DNA from 2 places in the Mesobacillus sp. AQ2 genome. Region 2 is predicted to be linked to the other one. Evidence: riboswitches for the same ligand, from Rfam matches in the RefSeq annotation. Region 2 holds a riboswitch; the other holds the start of a gene.

Region 1 (4,271 bases), 310 kb from region 2:
AAGCTGAGGCACTAGATGAAGGTGTCAGCAACATTGACATGACTGCTAAAACGAGCACAATAAGAGCTGTACTTGCATTCGTACCATTAGTGCTTGTTGGTGTAGCTAACAAATTCTTCACAGTGAATCTGCCAAAATGGTATCCGAATGGGTTTGATTTTTCAAAGATTGGTCTTGAATCCTATGGTACGGTCCAGATGGCTGGAGTAGTTGGAATCTGGTCCGTTGAACTGGCGTTGATTCTTGGCATCCTGGCTACTCTTTTATATGACTGGAAGAAGGTTACCGGAGGATTTAAAGTTGGAGTCAACACTGCAATAGGCGGTGCCTTGCTTGCATCGATGAATACTGGGGCTGAATACGGTTTTGGCGGAGTCATTTCCTCTCTTCCAGGATTCTCTGTTGTGAGTAAAGGAATTTCAACAACATTCACAGATCCGCTCATCAATGGAGCAGTAACGACTACAACTCTTGCAGGTGTGACTGGATCTGCTTCAGGCGGTATGGGGATTGCTTTGAGTGCAATGGCTGATACTTACATGAAGGCAATCACAGAATTCAATATCCCGCCAGAAGTCATGCACCGTGTCATCTCGATGGCATCAGGCGGAATGGATACACTTCCTCACAACGGTGCAGTTATTACTTTGCTTGCTGTTACCGGATTAACTCATAAACAATCTTATAAAGATATTTTTGCTATTACTGTAATAAAAACATTGGCTGTATTCTTCATTATTGCAGTCTACAAGTTAACTGGACTAGTATAATAATAACAACAAAGGGGGAGCAATTCCCCCTTTCTTAACTTTAATTCGGAAGGGGCAGTAAAAATGGAAAATTCAATTGTGATTGCAAGTGCGGTCAGGACCGCTACAGGAGCTTTTGGCGGAGCTTTTTCAAAGGTATCTGCAGTTGATCTTGGAGCGGCCGCTATTAAGGCTGCATTGGAAAAAGCAAATATTAGTGCTGATTCCGTCGATGAAGTCATCATGGGAAATGTCCTTCAAGCCGGGCTTGGTCAAAATCCGGCACGCCAGGCTGCCATGAGAGCAGGACTTCCAGAGACATGCCCATCCATGACAATCAATAAACTATGCGGCTCAGGTTTGAAGGCCGTTCACCTGGCATATCAAGCAATTGCAGCAGGTGAAGCCGATATCGTTGTCGCTGGCGGAATGGAGAATATGAGCCAGGCGCCTTTCGTTCTCAAAGGTGCGCGAGAAGGCTTCAAAATGGGCGACCAAAAACTCGTTGATACATTGCTTGGCGATGGACTCGTATGTGCATTTAATGACTACCATATGGGTATTACTGCCGAAAACCTTGCCGAAAAATATGAAATCTCGCGCAATGAACAGGACGCTTTCGCAGTCAAAAGCCAGAACCGGGCAGAAGCAGCGATCACTTCTGGACGTTTCAAGGATGAAATCGTCCCTGTAGAAGTGAAACAGCGTAAAGGCGATCCTATTATTGTCGATCAGGATGAGCATCCTAAATTCGGCAGCACTCTTGAAAAGATTGGCAAGTTACGGCCTGCATTCAAGAAAGACGGAACCGTAACCGCAGCCAATGCTTCTGGAATCAATGATGGCGCAGCTGCAGTTGTGGTGATGAGTGGCAAAAAAGCAAAAGAACTAGGAGTTACTCCACTTGTAACCATCAAGGCGAATGCTTCTGCGGGCGTTGATCCATCCATCATGGGTATTGGGCCTGTTAGCGCTGTTAAGAAAGCCCTTAAGAAAGCGGAAATGGAGTTAACGGATATCGATTTAGTAGAGGCGAATGAGGCATTTGCGGCACAGGCTCTTTCCGTCATGAAGGAACTTGGCATGAGCGAGGAGAATGTAAATGTCAACGGCGGTGCCATTGCGCTTGGCCACCCAATTGGAGCAAGCGGAGCAAGAATTCTAGTCACACTCATCCACGAACTTAAGAAACGAGAACAAAAATACGGACTGGCCACCCTCTGCATAGGCGGCGGAATGGGTGTCGCAACGATCATCGAAAATGTTTAATCAATAGAAAAAGCCTGTGGTCCGCACCACAGGCTTTCATATTTTAGCAGTTATCAAACTACATAATCTTCAGTTAATTTACTGCATGCATTTGATAGATTCTCAAGGCATTCCCTTCTTAGCCTCTCGTCACAGATGAAATCATTCCGAAGCTCTTCTTCCAGCTTCATTTGTATCTGCTGAATTTCTTCCTGGAACCTTTCCCTTTTTTCAACATCTGTTAAATGAAACTCTATCTCCCGTTCAAAGTACTCTACCGTCCCAAACAATACAGTCAACGTTTCCTCCACCTTCCATTCTATTTTTCAAAAATCCTTTTTCCTAAAAACAAAACCTGCCAAAAGGATTATTTTCACTCGTCCTGTCAAGATACTTAAGTTTTATTTATCCTTTCTCACACTCGGCAAACGTGAAATTCAGTTCTTTTTGCATGATTGTGCAGAATGGACCAGGAAGAATAAAAAAAATCCTCCAAAAAAGACGGCGGATTTCCTTTGGCAAACAGTCAACCAATACCATTCACCGATATGTTCTATACTCATCCGATCTTTTATTGGCAACCCGACTATCCTAGCAGCATGGCCTTAGACTCGTGGCTTTGCGTCCTCACCTTTCGATAAGTTTGCCTTTTTCAGTTCTACTTAAAATATAAAACTTTAGAACCATACTTTCAACAAAATTCGCCAATTAATTACAAAGATGAGTCTAATTTCCTATAACTTTGTGAGCGCATGAAAGATAGACAACCCTTTCAGGCGCCAACTTTGATTAGCGCATTGTTTTCACAATGTAATATCCCAGCAATCTCTATGTAAAGTTCAGTTGCTAGAATAAAAGGAAGAAGCTTTATTACAGGCGAATGGCAGGAGGATCCTTATGGAACAGCATGTTAAAAAGTCGCTAGATGAATGGAAAGCAGAAATTGAAGAGATTCTTAAAGAAATAGATGCGGAGTATGACGAAGTAAAAAATGAGCTTAAAGTGTATACATATAAATTTAACATCACGAAGCAGGTTGTCCAGTCGACAGTGAATCCGGACCTGAACAGGAAGATTCGCGAATTGTATCATCAGCCATTTGAGGAGAAATTCAATGATTTGAAAGAGTATATCAAGGAGTTGGAAGAAAAAAAGCGGGTCTTCCAGATGTTCACCGATAAAATCGACAAAGTGACAGACAAAGAGGATGCGCCACAGTTAGCTATTGCGCAAACTGAATAAAAAGGAAAGCCTGGCTTTTGATCGAAAATCTTAGCCAGGCCTTTTTTGTGCTTATTCCTTCCACCATGAATCAAACATGGACGCTGGAACATGCCGTTTATGCTCTGAAGCAAGATATCTGCCCTCAATTTTGGCTGCTGCTGCTTCATCAATCTGCTTTCCTTCAAGATAATCATCGATTACTTCATAGCTGACGCCAAGTTCGGTTTCATCCGATTGAAGCGGCTTGTTGTCTAAAAGGTCAGCGGTAGGCTCTTTCAGATACAGTCTTGATTCTGCATTCAATGCTTTGAGCAGTTCCCTGCCCTGGCGCTTGTTCAAGCCGGTAAGCGGCAGCAGGTCAGCTCCTCCATCCCCGTATTTTGTGAAAAATCCGGTTACTGCTTCAGCAGCATGGTCTGTCCCAATCACCAGCAAGCCGTCCTGCCCGCCGATAGCATATTGGGTGATCATCCGGATCCTTGCCTTTGCATTTCCTTTGTTAAAGTCTGTCATCTTCTCGCCAATCGCTTCCTCGAACTGGGTATTGAAGGTGTCGACAGCAGGCTGGATATTGAAGGTGATCGTTTGATCCGGCTTGATGAATTCCAGTGCTTTCTGAGCATCATCCTCATCTTTTTGCACCGCATAAGGAAGTCTGACAGCGACGAATTTGGCATCCTTGCCTTCTGACCGCAATTCCTCCGCAGCCATTTGCGCAAGTTTCCCCGCCAGAGTGGAATCCTGGCCGCCGCTGATGCCTAGAACGAACCCTTTCGCCCTTGATGTAAGCAAATATTCCTTTAAAAAATCGATTCTTTTCCTGATTTCTTGCTGGGGATCAATTTGCGGCTGCACATTCAAATCTTCAATTATCTGCTTTTGCAAGCTCATGATAACCCTCCTAATTCACGAAAAACTATTCAAAAAAGAGCATATCCCTTCTAAAGTCCAAAGTCCAGATTTTCGTCAGAAAACCTAACATCCCAATACCAAAAATGCTCATGTTTATTTTACCCATTACCATGGTGGACGTAACATTTTGTCTGCCAT
Region 2 (4,271 bases):
TTTCCATTACAGGATGAACAAGCGATAGTTTAATAGCTGTCCCCTCAGGTGACTGGCTTGAAAAGTAAGAGAAGGAATGGACGACAAACTCATAATCCCCAGCCGGCTGGTTGGTCAGCGTAGCATACGTCCCTCTTACGGTTGTCTTAAGGACCTTTTCCCCATCAATAACCTGATAGACCTTATAACTGGCAGCGTACTCAACTGGCTCCCATTCAAGTTTAATATCATTGCCATTAAGGATTGAGTATTTCAGGTTTCCAGGAGCCTGCATGACATAGCCATCAAGAGTGACTTTCACGCGGCTGCCTGTTGCTGATTCGCCAAACCTTGAAGAATAGGAATACACTTCATATTCATATTCACCAGCTTCCATATTGCTGTAGGATATGCTCGTACCAGTTACCGTCCTCTTAAGTACCTTTTCGCCATCAAGTATTTGATAAATATTATAATTCGTTGCGTATTCAGCCTTATCCCAGCTTAAAGAGAAGCTTGTCGGGGAGCTAGTAGAATATTCTACATTGCCCGGTGCCCCCATTTTCGGATGAACAATGTCAACACTGATTTTCAATCCGTCTTTAGATTCCCCAATTCTTGGATTCGACGAAAAGATTTCAAAATCATATGTTCCTTCAGCAAGGTTTGAATAGGTCTTACTAGTGCCTGTCAAAGTATCCTTCAACACACGCTGGCCATCCACGATCTGATAAATCTTATATTCACTCGCATTTTCGACAGCATCCCAGGATATGTTCAAGTCGTTTCCGTTTAAAATCTTATGACTGCCATTTTCCGGTGCCGCAAGTTCATAGCTGTCCACTGTAACAGTCAGTTTAGACCCGTTTTCAGACTCGCCAAAGCGATCGCTGTATGAATAGATTTCGAATTGATATTCACCGGCAGGCTGTCCTGAAAAAGTCACTGAAGTTCCTGTCACAGTATTTTTCAGAACCTTTTCCCCATTAATAACCTGATAGATCTTGTAGCTGTTCGCATAATCGACGCGCCCCCAGCTCAGGATAATATCATTAAAATTAATGACTCTTGCCGAAGCATCAGGTGCCTGCATGACAACTGTGCTGACCGTCAAAGAGATCCGACTGCCCTCTGCAGATTCTCCAAAACGGTCACTAAATGAATGGACAACATATTCATAGTCTCCTTCTGGCTGGTTAGTAAATTTAACACTTGTTCCAGTAACGCTTTCCTTAAGAACCTTTTCCCCATTCACCATTTGATAGATTTTATATCCATTTGCCAGATACGAAGACTTCCATTTCAATGTGACATCCGTGCCGTTAGTGATAGTAAATGACAGATCCCCCGGCTTCTCCATAACAGGCTGGATCAATTCTGCAGTGATCGGTTCCGATGCAGCAGATTCGCCAAAGAACTTATTCGATGCAGAAACAACATATGTATAGCTGCCCGCTTCAGCATTCGTTTTCGTATAGCTATTGGAGGTTGTCTTTGTAATTAATTGTTTCTTTCCATCCACCAGCACTTCATAAATAAAGTACTCTTCAGCATATTTTGAAGCTGTCCAACTAAGGACCAAATCGTTTCCATTTTGGATTTTATAGCTTAGATTCGTTGGGGCTTCCATTGAAGGATAGACAATGTCGACAGTTATCGGTGCTGAAGGACCCGATTCAGCATCACCGTTCAAAGTAGAAACGGTATATTTGTAGTTTCCTTCACGAAGGTCATTCAGGCTGTAGTTCACTGTCTTTGCAGTACCAATCAGTGTCATCTGCCCTTCCTGGATTTCATAAACGTTGTATCCTGTTGCTCCATAAACAGCATCCCAACTGAGCTTCACGTCCTCCGGGGATGGTTTTGAATAGGCGAGATTGCTTGGAGGCAGCATACTCCCAACATCATTTGCCATGGCTGTCCCTATAGGTAAAATCAATTGAGCAACCATAACCATGACTACGACTAAAGTCTGGATTTTAAATAATTTCCCTATCATCTTTCTCTCCTTTTCCGAAAAAAGAGCAAACAAAAAGACCTTACCCAAGGCCCATAGTAAAAAAGTCTATGTATCCTCGTGGTAGCCGGCTGCCATCTACCTAAATAACTAGAAATGTAGAACAGGCCCTTGGCTTTGCGTCTCATAGTTTCCTATGATTTGCCTTTTTCACTTATATTTACCTTTAATTTTAATACAAAAGACCCTGTTAATTAATAGGTACATTTACCTATTAATTTTTAAGTTAATAGATTATAATATAAATATAGCGGAACACCTGTTCCTGATTAGAGGTGTACAATGAATGAATTTCACGATATTTTAAAATACATCCCTGTTTATCAGCTAGGATTGATTAATGGCAAGTTACTTGGAGATGGGAGCTTAACAATCGAAATAAATAAAAGCCCTCGTCTTCGGTTCCAGCATCGATACAAAGATAAAGACTGGTGTTTCTATTGCTACAGAAGCCTTAAAGATTTTGTTCCCCTTACGCAGCCAAAATATAAAAGAGATAAAGATTCAAGAGTCAGCATAGGATTCTCGGAATCAGTGTATGTTCAATCGAAAACATCAGTTGTTTTTAATTATTTGAAAGAGAAATGGTATAAAGGACGGGTTAAAGTCATTCCGATAGACATACTCCAATTAACCTTGACTCCTGAAGCGTTAGCATGGTGGTTTCAGGATGACGGCTACCTTTTGAAAAAGGGAGGTATTGTTAAAAAAATCATCCTCTCAACAGATAACTTTTCCCCTACTGAAAATAATTTGTTAATTGAAATGATGAAGGATAAATTCAAATTACAATTCTCGCTTGATGGCCAAAATCGATTATGCATATACGACAAACGGCAAATCATGTATTTTTTTCACCTTGTAAAGGATTACTTACATCCTTCAATGATGAGAAAGCAGATACCTACTTGTTCAGAAACAGGTTTAATTTTTCCACATAAAAAACGGACATCAGTATATCTTCCCATTAAACTTCAGAAACCCACAAAGGAAATTAAAGAGCTGATCCACTCTATAACACCAGAAATATTCATCAAAATATGGTTCGAAGATTATCAGCTTATTACCCCTAATCATTTAGAATGGCAATTTGCACATCAAGTAACTTTAACTAATGAAGAACTATTAAAAATCTCTTCCATTCAAAGAGAAACAGGAATTACAATGAGTGAGATTTTGTCTATTTCAATCATTGAAGCAAGAAAAAAAGGCCTGTCCAGTGGACAAACCTCTTAAGGTAAAAATTAACGAAGAAGTTGAAGAACTCCTTGTGGCTGTTGGTTTGCTTGAGCCAACATAGCTTGTGCTGCTTGAGAAAGAATTGAATTCTTAGTTTGTTCCATCATTTCTTTCGCCATCGTGCGAACATTTGCTTTCACAAATGACCAGACTATATCTTCACCCTCTAATAAACTAGTAGGGGTCGGGCACTTCGGATTCGCAATGCTGATGGTCATTGCTTCACCTATGGATTTCATCATCATAGCTACCGCCTTAGATGGTTTATCCTAGTCGTTGAACCTTCTCCACTCTTTCGAGCCAGGAGCTTGGCTGCTGATTGCCCAATCTTTTCTTTTTTCAAGCCATCACGCCTGCCGTTTCCGGCTACGTTGTGGCAAGAAAAGCTATAAGGGGTTTCCAGCAATTCACCCGATCATGATCTCTGGCCGTTACCAGCCAGGACGACTGTGCTTGTCACTGCTCTTAAGCAGCTAAAGCATAATCAACGTCACGTACACGTGATTCTGCAGCAGTTAAGTTTTCAGAAGAAGTGTTCAGGTTGTTGATTGTATGTTCTAAACGGTTTTGAGTCGCACCTAATTTTGCTCGCTCAGTTGATACTGTTTCAATTGCAGTATCGATTGCAGCAAGTTCAGTTTGGGCATTAGCTTTAGTTGTTAAATCTCCAACGGCAACCATTAGCGTTGTTGAATCAGCATTAGAGAAAGTATAAGAGATAATCTGACCAACATTAGCTCCTACCTGAAAGTCAACTTGTCCAGTAGATCCATCCCAAAGTTTTTGAGTATTAAACTCAGTTTCATCAGAAATACGGTCGATTTCTGTAACTAATGCCTGGTATTCTTCATCAATTGCAGCTCTGTCTTCCACAACGTTAGTGTCACTTGAAGCTTGAACTGAAAGTTCACGCATACGTTGAAGGATAGAGTGAGTCTCGTTAAGTGCTCCTTCAGCTGTTTGTAGCATTGAGATACCGTCTTGGGCATTTCTTGAACCTTGATCCAAACCGCGAATTTGTCCACGCATTTTTTCA

Evidence for each region. Region 2 has a riboswitch for cyclic di-GMP ahead of QNH36_RS21645 (OmpL47-type beta-barrel domain-containing protein). Riboswitches for the same ligand answer to the same signal wherever they lie in the genome.
Region 1: it holds a riboswitch for cyclic di-GMP, as region 2 does, so the genes downstream of both, QNH36_RS20105 (hypothetical protein) here and QNH36_RS21645 (OmpL47-type beta-barrel domain-containing protein) in region 2, are expected to answer to the same signal.

Annotation. Positions count from the first base shown of each region.
Region 1 is NZ_CP126080.1:3,992,854-3,997,124, forward strand. Features, by position in the region: gene QNH36_RS20095 (GntP family permease) at 1-770, shown strand, start outside; gene QNH36_RS20100 (acetyl-CoA C-acetyltransferase) at 834-2,018, shown strand; gene QNH36_RS20105 (hypothetical protein) at 2,072-2,296, opposite strand; cyclic di-GMP riboswitch class I at 2,571-2,655, opposite strand; gene QNH36_RS20110 (hypothetical protein) at 2,895-3,239, shown strand; gene nadE (NAD(+) synthase) at 3,291-4,112, opposite strand.
Region 2 is NZ_CP126080.1:4,298,918-4,303,188, forward strand. Features, by position in the region: gene QNH36_RS21645 (OmpL47-type beta-barrel domain-containing protein) at 1-1,978, opposite strand, end outside; cyclic di-GMP riboswitch class I at 2,056-2,152, opposite strand; gene QNH36_RS21650 (endonuclease) at 2,279-3,232, shown strand; gene QNH36_RS24015 (flagellin) at 3,241-3,480, opposite strand; gene QNH36_RS21660 (flagellin N-terminal helical domain-containing protein) at 3,701-4,271, opposite strand, start outside.